One region of the Cobetia sp. BMC6 genome, then DNA from elsewhere that is predicted to be linked to it. Evidence: predicted binding sites of a transcription regulator. Region 1 holds the regulator's gene; the other holds the start of a gene.

What was found. The regulator PhoB, encoded in region 1, activates phosphate uptake and scavenging genes when phosphate is short. The targets are predictions, from matches to a motif close to TGTCATANNNNTGTCANA.
Region 2: the regulator PhoB is predicted to act here: its motif matches at 6,403-6,420, upstream of MKZ40_RS16130 (UDP-2,3-diacylglucosamine diphosphatase).

What each region holds. Positions count from the first base shown of each region.
Region 1 covers NZ_JAKUMF010000004.1:281,124-290,478, reverse strand. Annotated here, with positions in the region: gene yccS (YccS family putative transporter) at 1-729, opposite strand, end outside; gene MKZ40_RS10800 (DUF2780 domain-containing protein) at 920-1,336, shown strand; gene MKZ40_RS10795 (hypothetical protein) at 1,465-1,821, opposite strand; gene MKZ40_RS10790 (HU family DNA-binding protein) at 1,995-2,270, opposite strand; gene MKZ40_RS10785 (FAD-dependent oxidoreductase) at 2,521-3,720, opposite strand; gene MKZ40_RS10780 (chorismate lyase) at 4,009-4,617, shown strand; gene ubiA (4-hydroxybenzoate octaprenyltransferase) at 4,685-5,575, shown strand; gene phoB (phosphate regulon transcriptional regulator PhoB) at 5,799-6,488, shown strand; gene phoR (phosphate regulon sensor histidine kinase PhoR) at 6,496-7,818, shown strand; gene cysZ (sulfate transporter CysZ) at 7,987-8,715, opposite strand; gene phoU (phosphate signaling complex protein PhoU) at 8,927-9,355, opposite strand, start outside.
Region 2 covers NZ_JAKUMF010000013.1:32,109-41,463, forward strand. Annotated here, with positions in the region: gene tkt (transketolase) at 1-1,072, opposite strand, end outside; gene metK (methionine adenosyltransferase) at 1,581-2,801, shown strand; gene MKZ40_RS16115 (YgjP-like metallopeptidase domain-containing protein) at 2,935-3,438, shown strand; gene MKZ40_RS16120 (sodium:proton antiporter) at 3,570-4,841, shown strand; gene MKZ40_RS16125 (GGDEF domain-containing protein) at 5,177-6,349, shown strand; gene MKZ40_RS16130 (UDP-2,3-diacylglucosamine diphosphatase) at 6,528-7,403, shown strand; gene MKZ40_RS16135 (AEC family transporter) at 7,407-8,336, opposite strand; gene metF (methylenetetrahydrofolate reductase [NAD(P)H]) at 8,740-9,355, shown strand, end outside.

The DNA.
Region 1 (9,355 bases):
GAGCGCCACCACCACGCGGCCGTTCTGCTCGGCCAGCGCCAGGCGGCGGGCGGACTGGTCGACATTGCGCAGCGGCTCGAACAGCTGCGCCTTGAGAATCAGATAGCGCCCCAGCTCACGGTAGAGCGTCGCCATGCTGTGCTTGAGTGGCTGGCGCGAGAACAGCGCACACCACACGACCGAGAGCAGGCCATACCAGGACGCCCCCACCACCAGCAGCAACGGCTGGACCAGATTGATGCCCAGCCCCGGTTCCCGCAGCCAATCGGGCAGGCTGCGCTCCAGCACCGCGATCTGACCATCACCATGCTGCTGCTCGAGGCTGATCATGGTGTAGACGGCCAGAATCAACGAAGCGCGCGCGATGGCGCCGTAGCGGGCATCGATGGCGCCCAGCATCGGCATCGCGAAGGTGGCCAGCGCCAGCCCGATCACGAAGGGCAGCGGCATGCCGAACAACAGCTCCACCGAGACGGCAGCGATGCTGAAGCAGGCCAGCGTCATGCCCAGAGCGCGCAGTCGACCGCGCCAGTGATCATCGGTTTCCGCCAGCCCCGAGGCGATCACGCCCAGAAACAGCGGAATCACCACCGCCATCTCGTCAAGCCAGAACCCCACCGCCATCACGCCACCCAGCGCGATCAACATGCGTAGCGAATAGCTGAAGGCATCCAGCGTCCACAATCGACGCAGAGAGTGCATGAGGGAGTCCAGGAGAGAGCGTGTCATGAAGTGTTCCGTGACCAGGGCGCCGGGCAGCGCATTAGACTTTAGATTTATATCGCTAGCATAACACCCCGTTCTGCCGTGTCCGATAGCCATGGCGCATGCAAGCGTTGGCAGGCGCGTCGAACGTCGAGTCGCCGCGACGTGCCACTCTGAAGACTCCTGACCTCATTGGCTTTCATGGAGAATACCGATGCATCCTCTTATCGAACGCGTCACTGGCTCCCTCGGGCTGTCACCGGAAATCGCCGAGCAGGCGGTCGGCATGGTTCTCAAGTTCGTGCGTGAGCAGGGGCCGGATGGCCCGGCCGCCTCACTGCTGGGCGCCATTCCGGGGGCGGAAGGCCTGATCGGCAGCGCAGGCGAGGAAGCCGCCGAGTCCGGTGGCGGTGGCCTCATGGGCGGCCTGATGGGCGCCGTCAGCGCCTTCACCGGCGGCAGCGGTGGCGGCGCGCTGGAACTGGGCCAGAAGCTGATGGGGCTGGACCTGAACATGGACCAGGCGCGCGGCGTGGCCGAAGAGACGCTGAGCTATGCCCGCGAAGAAGCCGGCGATGGCGTGGTCGATCAGGTGCTGGAAGGCATTCCGGGCCTCAGGCAGCTGCTGTAACGCCCCCCCAAGAGAGGCTCGCGACAAAAGAAAAGCTCGTGACAAAAGAAAGGCGCGTGACGAAAAGACGCCCCGCTGATTCTCTCAGCGGGGCGTCTTTCGTTCATGCAGGCACGGCACAGGGACATTCAGCGAATGCGCTTGAGCAATGACTGCAAGCGGTTGAGCTGAGCCGAATCGCCGACCAGTCGCACGCGCTGGTCCATCAGGCCTTGCAGGAAGGCACGCGGCGAGGGCTTGAGCAGAAAGGCCACCGCACTGTCGCTATCGGCGAAGCGCAGCTCAAGCTCGGTATCCACCGGCAGGCCACTGCCCGTGGTGACGCCCGCGTGGGACATGCGGTAGTGACGCGCGATGCTCATGTCTTCGGTCGCGACACCCCAATCCAGCGGACGCTTTTCCAGCTCGGCACGAAATTCGGGGTCACGCTTGAAGGCCCGCTTGAGCAGCAGACCCAGCACCCACAGCAATATCTTGAGCTTCATGGTGTCATTCCTTGAATCGCGAAGCATCGTTCACGCAGGCCATATGAAAATGCCACCGGCCCCGCAGGGCGGAACCGGTGGCATCAGCATGACAGCCGACAGGGCTTTGGATGACGACGATTGAAAGCCATGGCGACAGTCACCCCGGGTCTGCGCTGAAGCATGCGCCGAGGTTACTTGGTCACTGCATCCTTCAACGACTTGCCGGGTTTGAAGGCAACGGTCTTGCTGGCCGGGATGGTCAGCGGCTTGCCTGTCTGGGGATTCTTGCCGGTACGCGCCGCACGCTGGCGCACGGTGAATGAACCGAAACCGATCAGTGAGACGTCATTGCCTTTGGCCACGGTATGAGTGATCTCGTCGAGAATCACGTTCAGTACCTGACTGGCCTTGTCCTTGGATAGATCCGCACGCTCGGCGATGGCCGCAGCGAGTTCTGGCTTGCGCATGAAAAGCCCTCCTGGTTTGGCATTCTGCACGGGCGGCCAAGCCGCCGTTTCCATTGTTGTTCTTGCACTTGCTAGCGGTGGCGTATGGCGGCGACGCAATCCGCTCTCGGCAAGCTTTGCCGTATCAAACCTGTCGATGGCAGCAATCTGTCAGACCACGCCCGCCGAGCAGCATGTCTGACGGAGCATTCACTATCGTGCCTGACCGCGCTGGCAGCAAGGGATTTACGACCATCGATCATGGCATCGCCTAGCCTAGCAACGGCGGCGCCTGCCGCGCTAGCTCGACTTTCCTGCGAACGGCGGCGCCTGTCAACGCATATCCAATCAAGCGTTCGTTCATATCCAGTGCACGCGCTTCGAGATCATCGCCGTCACCATTGATTTCCCAGCGCGCCACGGCCGAACGCGGCGGATAGGCCACCACCGGCAAGACCGGTGTCTTGACCAGCACCGGCCACGCCTTCCAGTCGAGCACGCTCGGCTCGCCACACAGGTTGGCCGCCAAGGTGCGCGCAGCCATCTGCAGCGGCTGGACATACATGGCATTGACGCCCTCGACACTGACGCAATCGCCCAGCGCCCAGATATACGGCTGGGAGGTGGCCAGGTGGCGGTCGACACGGATGCCATCGCCGCCGGCACTCAGACCCGCGGCCTGCGCCAGACGAATGCGCGGCGCCAAGCCGGTCGCCAGCAGAACCACGGAGCCCGTCAGGCGACGACCGCTCTGCAGGCGCACCTCGACTGGCGCAGCCTGGCGCTCGGCCTCCTCGCCTGAGCTGGCGGCGATGGTCTCGACCATCTCGCCCTGGCGACGCGTCACACCGAGCCCATCCAGCGCCGCACCCAGACGCTGCCCCAGTGCTTGCGGCAGCAATCCATCCAGCGGAGTTTCCTCCGGCGCGACCAAGGTGACGCGGTGGCCGGCCGCCGTCAGATCATTGGCGTATTCACAGCCGACCAGTCCGGCACCGACAATCACCACATGCCCGTCTTCTCCGCGCTCGCGGGCCCTCGCCAGCGTCGCGCAGAAGGCCGCATAGTCATCGAGGTCATTGATGCTCTGCACGCGTGAGGCCACTTCCGCGGCGACGGGGAAGGGACGACGCGGCGCCGCGCCGAGTGCCAGCACCAGCTCGTCATAGGCCAGACACTCCTCGCCCAGCCATAGCTGGCGGGCATCACCGTCGATGGCAGTGACGCGTTGATGGGTACGCAGCTCGGCATTCAGCTCGTCTGCCAGCGCCACCGGCGCCTGACGCGACAGGTCGGTGGCCGACATCTTCTTGGCGAAGGCGGTGGACAGCATCGGCTTGGCATAATCGTGGCCACTGTCCTGGCTGATGAGGATCAGCCGGCTATCCTTGTCACGCGCACGCAGCGCGCGCGCCAGACCAATGCCCGCCATGCCGGTACCAATGATGACAAGGGTGCGAGGGTCGCGCATGGCACCATCTCCTGAGATCGATCCGAGGGAAGCGCTGATGAAAGAGCGCCAGCAGCGTCCGTCATGAACGCCGATGAATGCGCCCAGCATACCAGCCCGCCTGCAGTGCAGGCATGCCTGAGCGGGAGGCCTTGCCGCTCGGCCATGCTAGACTCGCCATTTCGTCATCCTGACAGGGAATTCACCGTGGTCCGATGCCCAGCAGGCGAGCCTCATCGCGCAGCGCTCACGCCACAGACCTCCACCTGTGAGGCACCTCATTCGTCAGCCGAGAACCCGTACCAACCTGTGCCTCGCTGGCCTTCGCCCACGCGCGCCGTACCCACGGCTTCGGCGGCGGTGCGCCGTCATTGGCAGCCGGCTGCCGCGCTGCAGGGTGTCATGCCGGCCGGCTGGTGGGCGTGGCTCTCCTCGACGGACTCGCTGACACAGCGCCTTGCCAGCGCCATGCAGCAGCAGGATGAACGCGCAGGTCAGCCCATCCAGGGCCTGCGCGTGCGCCTGCTGCTTCAGGACACCGGCCCCGCGCGGCTTGATGAAGCACGCCTGCTGGGCATCGGCCCACGCCGGCATGTCTGGCGACGCGAAGTGGCGCTCTGTCATGGCGATACGCCATGGGTGATCGCACGCTCGCTGGCGGCGCTGGACCTGGCCCACGGTCATCGCCTCTCGACGCTGGGCGAGCGCTCGCTGGGCCATTGGCTGTTTCGCCAGCCCGACCTGATACGCAGCGCCATCGATATCAGCCGCGCCCCGCTGGTGCTTTCGAGCTCCAGGCCGCTGGCCCGCACCACCAGCCTGTGGATGCGCCGCTCGATGTTCTCGCATGGTCGCTTCAAGGTGCTGGTGCAGGAGGGCTTCACGCCAGCCTTCCAGCACGCGCTGCAACTGACCTGAGCCGTGCGGCCGACTGGCCTCGTTTCCCTCTCTTCCCTTGCCCACTACCACCCGCCCAGGAGCCCCGATGACCGCGTCATCCACTTCCGCCGCTTCGCGTCCTTCCAGACTGGCCGACTACCTCGCCCTGACACGGCTGGACCGCCCCATCGGCACCTGGCTGCTGATGTGGCCGACCCTATGGGCACTGTGGCTGGCGGCAGATGGCATCCCCGAGCGCACGACCCTGCTGATCTTCATCGCCGGGGTCTACCTGATGCGCGCCGCCGGCTGCGTGATCAACGACTACGCCGATCGGCATTGGGACAAGCATGTCGAGCGCACGCGTGACCGACCGCTGACCTCGGGCCGCATCTCGGAGCGCGAGGCGCTGACACTGTTCGGGGGGCTGGTCGCGGCCGCCTTCGTGCTGGTGTGCTTCACCAACCTGACCACGGTGCTGCTGTCGATCGTCGCCGTGCTGTTGGCAGCCAGCTACCCATTCATGAAGCGCTTCCATCATCTGCCCCAGGTAGTGCTGGGCGCCGCCTTCGGCTGGGCGATTCCGATGGCCTTCGCCGCGACGCTGGAGGAGGTGCCGACCTACGGCTGGTGGCTGTTCGCGGCCAACCTGATGTGGACGGTGGCCTACGACACCGCCTATGCGATGGTCGATCGCAACGACGACCTCAAGGTGGGCATCAAGTCCACCGCCGTGCTGTTCGGGCGTGCCGACAAGCTGATGATCGGCCTGTTGCAGCTGGGCATGCTGGTGGTGTTGATCGGCATCGGCCTGCAGCTGGCGCTGGGCATCTTCTACTGGCTGGGGCTGGCTGCCGCCGCCGTCACCTTCGTCTGGCAGCAACGTCTGATCCGTGAGCGTGAGCGTGCGCCCTGCTTCCAGGCGTTCCTCAACAATCATTGGACGGGGCTGCTGATCTTCGCCGGTATCGCCCTGGCGACCTGGCCGATGAGCTGACTCCTGCATAAATATTCGCATTATTTAATTTAAAGCTATCCCTGCCCCCGGTTGCTCCCCAGCCCACGATTCATGCCTGCCTGCCGCGCCTCCAAGGCGGCTGGCAGGCTTGCGTGCAAGCTGCCATGCTGGCAGTTGTCATCTGGTTGTCATATAAGCGGGTTGTAATCGTCATCGACTTGTCATTCTGGCGCGTGCGCCGACTGCTGCATGGGATCTAGCGATGAGCTCCAAGACCGTACTGATTGTCGACGATGAATCCTCGATTCGCGAGATGATCGCCGTCGCCCTCGAAATGGCGGATTACCGCGTGCTGGAGGCAGACAATGCCCAGGACGCCCACGCCATCGTCGTCGATGAAAAGCCCGATCTGCTGTTGCTGGACTGGATGATGCCGGGCACCAGTGGCCTGGAGCTCGCGCGGCGTCTCAAGCGAGACGAGACCACCTCGGAACTGCCGATCATCCTGTTGACCGCCAAGGGCGAGGAAGACAACAAGATTCAAGGCCTGGAAGCCGGTGCCGACGACTACATCACCAAGCCCTTCTCGCCACGCGAGCTGGTCGCCCGTCTCAAGGCCGTGCTGCGTCGCACCACCCCCAAGGGGGTCGAGGAGGCAGTGGAAGTCGAAGGCTTGATGCTCGACCCGGCCAGCCACCGCGTCACCGCCCACGGCAACTCACTGGATGTCGGCCCGACCGAATATCGCCTGCTGCAGTTCTTCATGACGCATCAGGAGCGTGCCTACACCCGCAGCCAGCTACTCGACCAGGTATGGGGGGGTAACGTCTATGTCGAGGAGCGCACCGTGGACGTGCACATCCGCCGCCTGCGCAAGGCGCTGGGCACAGGCCATCAGCATCTGATCCAGACCGTCCGTGGCACCGGTTACCGCTTCAGCGCTCAGGCCTGAGGGATTCATGCGCTATTGGACCAACGAGCTATGGCGCCTCGGCTACCTTGCCGGTGGCTTCGGCCTGATCGGTGGCCTGCTGGGCCATCTGGGCTGGGGCCTGGCGCTGGGTCTGGCGCTGTATCTGTTCGTCCATCTCAAGCACTTGAAGAGCCTCTATACCTGGCTGATCACCAATCCCCATGAAGAGCCACCGCCCGGCGATGGCGTGTGGGGAGACCTGCTCGATCGTCTCTACCGCTATCAGAAGGGCCAGCGTCAGACTCAGGAGCGACTGCGCAGCATCCTCAACCGTATCCAGGAATCCTCCGAGGCCATGCGCGACGGCCTGGTGATGCTGGACAACCACGGTGACATGGAATGGTGGAACAGCGCTGCCGAGCAGCTGGTCGGTCTCAAGGCCAGCCACGACCGCGGCCAGCACATCACCAACTATCTGCGTGACCCCGCCTTCATCGACTACTTCAATCGGCTGGCCTACCGCGAGCCGCTGACGCTGCAGTCGCCGCTGTCTGACAACCTGACGCTGCAGATTTCCATCACCCTGTTCGGTGACAACGAACGTCTGGTCATGCTGCGTGACGTCACCCGCCTCTATCGCCTGGAAGAGATGCGCCGCGACTTCGTGGCCAATGTCTCCCATGAACTGCGCACGCCGCTGACGGTACTGGCCGGCTATCTCGAGACCTACTCCGATTACGCCGATGACCTGCCACCGCGCTGGCAGCGTGGGCTGGGCCAGATGAAGAGCCAGACCGACCGCATGCAGCACCTGGTCGAGGACCTGCTGACCCTGTCACGCCTGGAAACCGACGAGCTGTCCGACAACGGCCGCTGCATCGACATGAGTGCCCTGCTCGGCCATATCCGCGACGACGCCGAAGGCCTGTCCCAGGGACGCCACACCTTCTCCATCGAGGCCGATGCCAGCCTGTCACTACGCGGTGAGGAGCAGGAACTGCGCAGCGCGATCTCGAATCTGGTCTTCAATGCGGTGCGCTACACTCCCGAAGACTGCCATATCACCCTGCGCTGGAAGGCGGATGACCAGGGCCTGCTGGTCGAGGTGGAAGATGACGGGGATGGCATCGACCCGGTCCACCTGCCGCGTCTGACCGAGCGCTTCTACCGCATCGACAAGGGCCGCAGCACCGCCACGGGAGGCACCGGTCTGGGGCTTGCCATCGTCAAGCATGTGCTGATTCGCCATCAGGGCCATCTGGAGATCGACAGCCACCCCGGCGAGGGTGCGCGCTTCCGCTGTCACTTCCCCGACGAGCGCGCCTGTCAGACGAGCGCTCCCCGGACCAGCAGTGCGCTAGCCCGGTGATGTGCTGACTCCGTGATGAGCTGAGCCGGAGGCCAGCCCAACGCGGAACACCCCGCAGCCACCTCGAAAGGAGGCGACTGCGGGGCGTTTCTTTTGGTCCGCCAGACGACGCTGCGGCTACCTCAACGACAAACCAGTACAGCGATGAACCAGCTGCGACAGGCTGTCTCAACGACGCGGCGCCGGCAACTGACGGTAGTGGCTCTGCCACATCAGTACCGCCCCGGCGACAGCGCCCGGAATGAACAGCAGATTGGCCAGAGGCACCAGCGTCATGACGAACACCGCGGCGCCGAAGGTCAGTGAGGGCCACCAGCGCGCCTTGAGGCGCTGCTTCATGTCACCGAAGCTGACCTGATGGTTGTCCATCGGGTAGTCGAGGTACTGGATCGACATGCTCCAGGCCGAGAACAGCCCCCACAACAGCGGCGAGAGCAGGTTCAGACCCGGGATGAAACCGATGATGAACAGCGCGATCATGCGCGGGATGAAATAGCCCAGCTTGGCCATTTCACGTCCCAGCGAGTCGACGCCGATCTTCATCAGCCCACGGTCATCGTCAATCAGTGTGCCATCCAGGCGATGCTCGACCTTCTCGGCCAGAATGCCGTAGAAGGGCGCGGCGATCAGGTTGGTCACCAGGCTGAAGGTGAAGAACACCACCAGCAACAGACTCACCACCAGCAGCGGCCAGATCAACCAGCTGAGCCAGTCCAGCCAGGCCGGCACCTTGAGCATCCAGTAATCGATCCAGCCACCGAACTGGTTGAACAACACCCACAGCGTGATGCTGTAGAGCACCAGGTTGATCGCCAGCGGTACGAATACGAAGCGGCGCAGCCCCGGGGTATAGACCATACGGGTCCCGCGGACCAGCGCCGATACGGCATCAATCATGCGACGTCCTCGTCATCTCAAAAGAACCGGCCAGCCAGCAGACTGACCGGAGCCACACCCTAGCACTCCCGCCTGCGCAGCGCAGCTGTCGGCCGCATGAGACTGCTCGCGCTCCCATGACGCAATCGCCCCGCGGCCTGCCGATGGGCAGGTGCGGGGCGAAGCATCGTGCAGAAGTCTGCGGGCGTTGCGTCACACCCGGGAGTTCAGCTCACTTCTTGTCCAGGTCCTGCGGCTTCAGGTCATGGGTGTCGGTATGACGCACGTCCACGCCCTTGACCAGGAAGATGACGTACTCGGCCAGGTTGTCGGCGTGGTCACCGATACGCTCCAGCGCACGCAGAATCCACATCACATTGAGCACCGGCGTGATCTGGCGCGCGTCTTCCATCATGAAGGTCATCAGCGAGCGCATGGCACTTTGATATTCCAGATCCACCGAGGCATCTTCACGCAGTACCTTGAGGGCAAGGTCGGTATCGAAGCGCGCAAAGGCCGTCAGGGAGTCACGCACCATGCTGCGCACGTGCTGGCTGAGGTGTCGCACCTCGACCATGCCGCGCGGGCTCTGGCCGTTCTCGACCAGCGAGATGGCGTTGCGTGCGATCTTGCTCGATTCATCACCGATACGCTCGAGATC
Region 2 (9,355 bases), on a different contig from region 1:
CCTTGCGCGAGGCCGGGCTGTCGCCGGCGGCCTGGGCATCCTCGATCATCTTCTCGCTGGTCAGGGCGTGCGGCAGCTTGCCTTCCAGACGACGGGTGAACTCGGCGGCCAGTTCCGGGTGTGCTTCGGCGTAACGGGCGAAGCGCGTATCCCAGTCGCTCTCGAGCTTGGCGCCGCGCTCGCTGGCATCCCACCCCTGATAGATGTCTTCCGGGATGTGGAAGGGCGCGTGGGCCCAGCCCAGCTTCTCGCGGGTGGCGGCGACTTCGTCGTCACCCAGCGGCGCGCCGTGGCAGGACTCGGTGCCTTCCTTGTTCGGGGAGCCGAAGCCGATCACGGTCTTGCAGATGATCAGGCTCGGCTTGTCGTCGTGGCTCTTGGCCAGGGCGATGGCGGCGCTGATCTCTTCCGGCTTGTGGCCGTCGACGTTGGAGACGACGTGCCAGCCGTAGGATTCGAAACGCTTGGCGGTGTCATCGGTGAACCAGCCTTCGACTTCGCCATCGATGGAGATGCCGTTGTCGTCATACAGGGCGATCAGCTTGCCCAGACCCAGGGTACCGGCCAGTGAGCCGACCTCGTGGGAGATGCCTTCCATCATGCAGCCGTCACCCAGGAAGCACCAGGTGGTGTGGTCGACGACGGTGTGGCCCGGACGGTTGAACTGCGCCGCCAGTGTCTTCTCGGCGATCGCCATGCCGACGGCATTGGCCAGACCCTGACCCAGCGGGCCGGTGGTGGTCTCGATGCCCGGTGCGTAGCCGTATTCCGGGTGGCCGGCGGTCTTGGCGTGCAGCTGGCGGAAGTTCTGCAGGTCTTCAAGGCTCAGCTGATAACCCGAGAGGTGCAACAGGGAGTAGAGCAGCATGGAGCCATGGCCGTTGGACAGCACGAAGCGGTCACGATCGGCCCAGTTCGGGTTGGCCGGGTTGTGCTTGAGGTGGTCGTTCCAGAGCACCTCAGCGATGTCGGCCATGCCCATGGGGGCGCCGGGGTGGCCGGACTTGGCCTTCTGAACGGCGTCCATGGAAAGTGCACGGATGGCGTTGGCCAGGTCTAAACGGGAAGGCATGCAGTAGCTCCTCGCCTGCGGGCGTCAAGAGTGGGGCAATGAATCACGGCGTGCTGCGCCGGACGCCCAGTGCATCCCGAGAGCCAGGGCATGCTGCTGCCTGGGTCTCCTTCAGGACTGTGCGCCTGAAACAGTGCGCCGGAAAGGACAGTGCGTCGCGTGAACCTTGTACGCGCGGACTCGCGTCCGAGCGTGATCTCCGGGCGGGTATTGTCACCGAGATGACAGGGCGCGGCAAATCGCATCCGGGATGTGTGCTCGTCCAAAGGTGGCAATGGCTTATTACCCTGTGTGCAGCGCTTGTCGCAAAAAGGTCTCGATTGGACGCCCCCACGCGCCCCAATACGCTAGGAACTCACATAAGTGGCGTGTAAACTCGCCCCCCCGAGGCTCAACCGCCCGTGTTGAGCTTCATCGTGCGCCGCAAGCGTGTTTCTACTCGGTCGTCAACGCAGTCTGCCGTCAGTGGCCGAATCATCCCCGCATCCGAAAAGAGGGTCGAGGACCAATGAGCGAATACTCACTCTTCACATCCGAGTCCGTGTCCGAAGGGCATCCGGACAAGATTGCCGACCAGATTTCCGACGCCGTGCTCGATGCCATCATCGCGCGCGACAAGCAGGCACGCGTCGCGTGCGAAACGCTCGTCAAGACAGGCGTTGCCATCGTGGCCGGTGAGATCTCCACCAGCGCGTGGGTGGATCTCGAGGAGCTGGTACGTCGTGTCATCACCGATATCGGCTATACCTCTTCCGACGTCGGCTTCGACGGCGAGACCTGTGGTGTCCTCAACCTGATCGGCAAGCAGAGCATCGATATCGCCCAGGGCGTCGATCGCACCAAGCCGGAAGATCAGGGCGCGGGCGACCAGGGCCTGATGTTCGGCTACGCCACCAACGAGACCGACTCCTTCATGCCGGCGCCGATCCACTACGCACACCGTCTGGTGGAGCGTCAGGCGGAACTGCGCAAGAACGGCATGCTGCCGTGGCTGCGTCCGGATGCGAAGAGTCAGGTCACCTTCCGCTACGACGAAGCCGGCAAGCCGGTCGCCGTCGAAGCCGTCGTGCTGTCGACCCAGCATGACCCGGAAGTGTCTCAGGAAGACCTGCGCGCGATGGTCAAGCGCGAGATCATCGAGCAGGTGCTGCCGGCCGAGTGGCTGTCCGAGACCACCGAATACCACATCAACCCGACTGGCAACTTCGTCATCGGTGGCCCGGTAGGTGACTGTGGTCTGACGGGTCGCAAGATCATCGTCGACACCTACGGCGGCATGGCCCGTCACGGCGGTGGCGCCTTCTCCGGCAAGGACCCGTCCAAGGTCGACCGCAGCGCCGCCTATGCCGGTCGCTACGTGGCCAAGAACGTCGTCGCCAGCGGCCTGGCCGACAAGTGCGAGATCCAGGTCTCCTACGCCATCGGTGTCGCCGAGCCGACCTCGGTCTCGATCAACACCTTCGGCACCGGCAAGATCAGCGATGCCAAGATCGTCGAGCTGGTGCGCGAGCACTTCGACCTGCGTCCGTACGCCATCACCACCATGCTGGACCTGGCGCACCCGATGTATCAGCTGACCGCTGCCTACGGCCACTTCGGTCGTGAGCCGTTCGAGCACAGCTACAGCTGGACCGACGTGAGCGGCGAGAAGAAGACCGAAACCTTCACCGCCTTCCCGTGGGAAAAGACCGATCGTGCCGCTGGTCTCAAGGCTGCCGCTGGCCTGTAAATCCGCCAGTTCGACAGGCCTGGCAGGTGGCGGACGTCTCGCCCCTCGCTTTCGGCGCCATGACAAGAAAACCCGCCTCGGCGGGTTTTCTTGTCTCTGGCCCTCCTTCGGACAGCAACAGGAGAGATGCCCAGTGGCTGATCTACGCTATCTCAAGGGCTACGCCCCCGAGATCCAACAGCAGGCGAGTGAACTGCTGGCCTCGGGCAAGACGGCAGCCTTCTTTCTCGGCAAGTATCCCGAGCCCCACCAGCTGCAGGGCGCGCGGGCGCTGCATGACTACACCATGGCGCTGAAGAATCAGTATCTGCGCAGCTCGGCGCCGATCAGCAAGGTGATCTACGACGACCGGATTCACGTCATCGACAACGCCCTGGGGCTGCACACCTTCGTGTCGCGGGTGCAGGGCAACAAGCTCAAGGCCAAGAACGAGATTCGTATCTCGTCGCTGTTCCGGCGCCTGCCGGAGCCGCTGCTCAACATGAACGTGGTGCATGAGCTGGCGCATCTGCGCGAGAAGGCCCATGACAAGGCGTTCTACCGGCTCTGCTGTCACATGCAGCCGGAGTATCATCAGCGTGAGTTCGAGCTGCGTTTCTATCTCTGCCACCGTGAACGCCACGGCGATCTCTGGTAGCCATGAGCCGCTCTGGTAGCCACGATTCGTTCTGGCAGCCACGCGCCGCTCACGCGACGGAAGAACTGGAAAGAATGACAAGGACGTCATGCCATCAGGGGTATCGGCGCCACTGCAAAGGACCGTTTCGGATGCTCAATCTCGCTGCACTGTTCATCACCATCACTGCCGTATGCATGTGGTTCAATCATCGCGTCCTGCGGCTGCCGCCGACCATCGGCGTGATGGCCATCGGTCTGGTGCTGTCGCTGGGCGTGATCGGGCTCGATCACTTCGCGGTGACCACCGTCGTGGCCGATACCGCGGAAGACTGGTTGGGGCGCATCAACTTCAACAGCCTGCTGATGGACGGCATGCTGTCCTTCCTGCTGTTTGCCGGCGCGCTGCACGTGGATCTTTCGCGCCTCAAGGCCTATCGGCGCTCCATCGGGCTGCTGGCCACGCTGGGCGTGCTGATCTCGACGCTGGTGATCGGCTCCGCCGCCTGGTGGCTGTTCCAGTGGGCCGGTATCGAGGTGCCGTACCTGTATTGTCTGGTGTTCGGTGCGCTGATCTCGCCCACCGACCCGATCGCCGTGCTCGGCATCATGCGCAGTGCCGGCGCACCTGCCGATATGGAGATCCGCATCGTCGGCGAGTCGCTGTTCAATGATGGCGTGGCGGTGGTGCTGTTCACCGCGCTGCTGAGTGCGGCGTCGGCCGGCAGCGGCGAGGTCGAACTCGGCCACATGGGACTCCTGTTCCTCGAGGAAGCCGGCGGCGGCATTCTGCTCGGGCTGGCGCTGGGCGCATTGGTCTATCAGCTGATGCGCAGCATCGACCAGTATCAGGTCGAGGTGATGCTGAGTCTGGCGCTGGTGCTGGGCGGCTACGCGCTGGCCTCGGCGCTGCACGTCTCCGGCCCCATCGCGATGGTGGTGGCGGGGCTGATCATCGGCAACATGGCGCGTGATGGCGCCATGTCTGACAACACCCGCCGCTATCTGGACGGCTTCTGGGAGCTGGTCGACGAGATTCTCAACGCGGTGCTGTTCGTGCTGATCGGGCTTGAGCTGGTACTGATGCCGATCACGCTGACCTCGATCGGCATCGCGCTGGTGCTGGTGGCGGTGATCCTGCTCTCGCGCCTGGCGCTGATCGGCCTGCCGCTGAGCCTCTTGCGCCGCTGGTACACCTTCCGTCCCGGCACCACGCGCGTACTCACCTGGGGCGGTCTGCGCGGCGGCATCTCGGTGGCACTGGCACTGGCAATTCCCGAAGGCGACTACCGCGAGCCGCTGGTGGTCACCACCTACATCATCGTGCTGTTCTCGATCCTCGTGCAGGGGTTGAGCATCGGCAAGCTGGTGACGGCGGTGGTCGGCGATCGCAGCCACTCGGAAGAGTCGAACGACAAGCGCTGAGTCAGAGTCGGCCAAAGCAAACGCCACGATAGTGGCAGCGACCAGCCCGGATGTCTGGTTGCAATGACTGGCCGTGACCTGGCTGTACCTTCAGCGCCCTGCTGTCGCCATCGAGGAGGATGACGACAGCAGGGCGCTTTCGTTCGTGTTGCCGGCGCGTTCGTATTGCCGACACCTCTTCGTCCTTGCCTCGCCTGGCCAGCCTGATGACACCCCACATTGTTCTATCAGGCAGACGGTAATCTTGCGTTTACTGATCAACTCTTTATTGCAGTGAGGTGTGCTCTGTACGCGGTGTAACATTGGCTGATGCTACCGAGTGTCGAGGATGGAACATGCCGCTTCATGAACATCTGATATTGCCGGGCAGGGACGGTTCGGATATCGAAGCGCAGCACTATCGCACGCGAATCAACAATACCTTCATCATGTTCGCCATGGCGTGCTTCGCCTGCTTCCTGCTGTTTGACTATTTCCAGGTGCCGTCTGCCTGGCAGGCATTGTGGGTGGGGCGGCTGATCATTTTCCTCTGCTGTCTGCTATGTATCCTCCAGCTGCGCCGCGGCGACGTGTTCGCGGACAAGATCTTGCTGGCCGGGGCGATACCCGCCAATCTTTTCTTCTGCTTCGGGGCCGCGCTGATTCCGGATGCGCTGACGCTGACGTTGTGGAACCTGAGTTTCTCGACCTGCATGCTGATCGCCATGCCCGCCTGGCTGGTGTGGGGCTGGCGCTACCAGCTGGCCAGCAGCCTGCCGCTGATAGTGTGTTATGTGCCCATCTTTCTGTGGCTGAGTCCCTTGTCGTTGACGACATTGGCCGGTGCGGGCGGTGCCTACATCCTGGGCACCCTCTTCATAGCGCCGGCACTGGCGCACGCCCGCGCCTCGACCTTCCATCGCACCATCCGGCTGCAGCGCACACTGGAGGCGCGCAATCTCGAATTGCACGACATGAATCAGCGGTTGCTCATCCAGCAGAACGAGCTGGAATACCGTGCCAATCATGATCTGCTGACGGAGCTGCCCAATCGCCGGTTCGGCTTGGATTTTCTCGAGCGGATGCTGGCCGAGAGCACGAGCACTCGGCAATGCATGTCGATCCTGTTCGTGGATGTCGATCGCCTGAAGCACGTCAACGACAGCTTCGGGCACGCCGAGGGTGATCGCCTGATCCAGCTGGTGGCCCGGAGTGTCGCCCAGGCGGCTGGTGAAGACGGACTGGCATGCCGTCTGGGCGGCGATGAATTCCTGGTCGTCATGCCCGGAGCCTGTGATATGGCCAGCCAGCAGGCGACGACCCAGTTGATGCGCCATCTTCAGGAGCAACGCCTGCAGCAGCAAATCCCCTTCCCGGTCGAGGTCAGCATCGGGCGCGTCACCCACGACCCGGTATTGCAGGGCGATGTGGATGTCGATGATCTGATCCATATCGCGGATGACCGCATGTATCGTCAGAAGCGCGCTCGGCGGCGGGCCATGGCGGGCGCCAAGGACCCTCAGGCGTGAGAAAGCCCGCGAACTTCCCTTAATCAATGCCGCAAGTGATTGATGGCCATGGCTGTCATCGCTTTTTCATGTCGCTGTTACGGGTATGTCATCGCCTCCCCTCAGTCTTGCTGGGCAACGACAGGGGCCATCTGGGCCTCGCCTGTCGATTCCGCCTGGCAACCCGGAGGTGACTGACATGACCGCTTTGCAATCGGCTCCCCATGCTGAAATGTCGCCTGCTTCCGACGCTCTCGGTCAGGTTCGTACGCTGTTCATCTCCGACGTGCATCTTGGGACTCCGGACTGCCAGGCGGCGCTGCTTGCGAAACTGCTGCGTCGCGTGCGCCCGGAACGCCTGTATCTGGTCGGCGATATCGTCGACCTGCTGGCGATGCGCAAGCGTGCGGTGCTCGACAAGGACCAGCAGGCACTGGTGGCGCGGGTGCTGCGTCTGGCGCGCAGCGGCTGCGAGGTCATCTATATTCCCGGCAATCATGATGCCGCCTTCCGTCGCCTGTGCGGCCTGAAGCTGCACAATGTGAGCATCGAGCGGCGCGCGATCCATACCACCGGCAGCGGTCGTCGCCTGCTGGTCTCCCACGGTGATGAATTCGACACCCATGTGCGCATCGCGCCGTGGTTGCTCAAGCTGGGCGATGGCATGCACGGCTTCATCCTGTCGCTCAATCGCTGGTGCAATCGCGCGCGTGGCATGTTCGGGCTGCCGTACTGGTCGCTGGCCAGCGCGCTCAAGCGTCGCAGCGGTACCGCCCAGCGCTACGTGGCCCAGTTCGAGGAAGCCGCCATGCGCCAGGCGCGCCTCGAAGGGCTGGATGGCTATGTCGGGGGGCATATCCACCAGGCGGGCTTCCGGGTTGAGGAAGGCGTGCTCTACTGCAACGACGGTGACTGGGTCGAGCACTGCACCGCGCTGGCAGAAGATGCCGAAGGCGCGCTGCACCTGATCGACTGGCAGGGGCAGATCCTCGAGACGGCGCCGCGCCATCTGATGCCGCGTCAGGCGCCGGCCACGACGCCCGACGCTGTCACGCCCGGGATGGCCGGCGCCTGAGCCTCACCCCAGGCCGCTGATCGCCAGCATCCATGACAGATACAGCGGGATGATCAACGGCGCTGCCAGGGTGGTCAGCATCACCGCGATCGCGCCCTTGGCCGGCTGGATATTCAGCTCGATGGCCAGCACGACCACATTGGCGGCCATCGGCACCACGCCCAGCAGCAGCAACACTTGCGCCAGCACCGGGTCGAGGGCGAACAGGCTGCCCAGCAGCATCACGCTGCCCAGACTCAGCAGCGGCCACATCACGAAGCGCAGGCCGGTCGCGGCCAGAATGAAGCGCGGGTCGATCTCGCGCAGGCTGACACCGCCCAGCGTCATGCCGATGATCATCATGCCCAGCACCGTGTAGCTGTACTTGAAGTAGTCGAGTCCCTCCATCACCGCCCCCGGTACCTCGAGGCCCAGTGTCCCTACCAGCAGAGCGGCCAGAAAGGCGTAGATCAGCGGCAGACGCACGATCTTGACCAGACTCTGGCGCATCGAGAACTGCCCGCGCGCACTGACGTAGAAGCCCAGCGTGAATTCATACAGCGTGATGCCGAGCAGGCAGAACAGGTACTGGGTCACGCCTTCCGGCGGCAGTAACAGCATCGCGACCGGCAGGCCGAAGTAGCCGGTATTGCCGGTGCCCGAGGAGAAGGCGAGCAGGGCAGCTTCCTGCGGCGGGAAGAATCTCGCGGCCAGCGGGCGCACCAGCAGGCAGATGCTGCTGGCCAGCGAGAACAGCCCCAGCGTCAGGCCCAGATCACTCAGCGATGGCTCGCCGAGCACCAGCCCGCGAAAGAAGGTCAGCGGCGCGATCACATAGATCAGCAAGGTGGCGATGGGGCGCGGATCGATCGCGAGGCGGCGTGCACAGAGGGCGCCGAGGGCGACGAAGGTGATCAGCATCCAGAGCGGTTGCTGCAGATCGATGTGGTCCATCACGGTTCCTTGTGAAGCGTCATTGTCCTTTTGGTTCATCATGCCGTGTGGCCCCTGTCAGCGTCATCCCATGAATGTCACTCATTGCGCCTTTCCTTCATCAGGCTTTGGGTCGCGCATCAGGCTTTGGGTCGCGTGGTTGCGCGGCTGGTGAGGGGCAGGACTGAGGAGCAGGATGCCACCGTCAGCAATGGTTATAAACACGCACTTTCTTATATGAATGGCATTGAAGTTGAGGCGAAAACCTTTCATTGGCCGGGGTCGGCGGCGGCGGTCAGAATGCTCGACATGCAGTGCAAGGGCGGTGGCGTGACGCACCGGACGTGTATTGCTGCACGCACACCGCGAAGTGTGCGGCGATAACGACATCAATGCCGGACACGACGACCACGAGGGCCGCCCCATGAGTGCAAGCGAACATCCGTCAGGGATCAGCTTCGAATTCTTCCCGCCGAATACCGAGGCCGGGCGTGAAAAGCTCAAGGGGGTTCGCGATCAGCTGGCGGCGCTGGAGCCGGAGTTCTTCTCCGTCACCTATGGCGCGGGCGGCTCCACGCGTGAGCGTACCTTCAACACCGTGCAGTCGGTCAGCGCCAGCGGCATCTGCACCGCGCCGCACCTGTCGTGTGTCGGCAGCGACCGCGGTGAGCTGCGTGAGATCCTGGCGCAATATCGTGAGCAGGGTGTCAAGCGCCTGGTGGCGTTGCGCGGGGACCTGCCCTCCGGGATGGGCTCGCGCAGCGAGCTGCGTTACGCCAACGAGCTGGTCGAGTTCGTGCGCGAGGAGACCGGCGATCACTTCGAGATCGCGGTGGCGGCCTATCCCGAGTGCCATCCGCAGGCCAACAATTACCATAGCGATCTCGAGAACTTCGCGCGCAAGATGCAGGCCGGCGCCGATATCGCCATCACCCAGTACTTCTTCAATGCTGATGCCTATTTCCACTTCGTGGAGCGCGCGCGTGCCGCCGGCATCGAGCAGCCGATCATCCCGGGGATCATGCCGATCACCAACTACA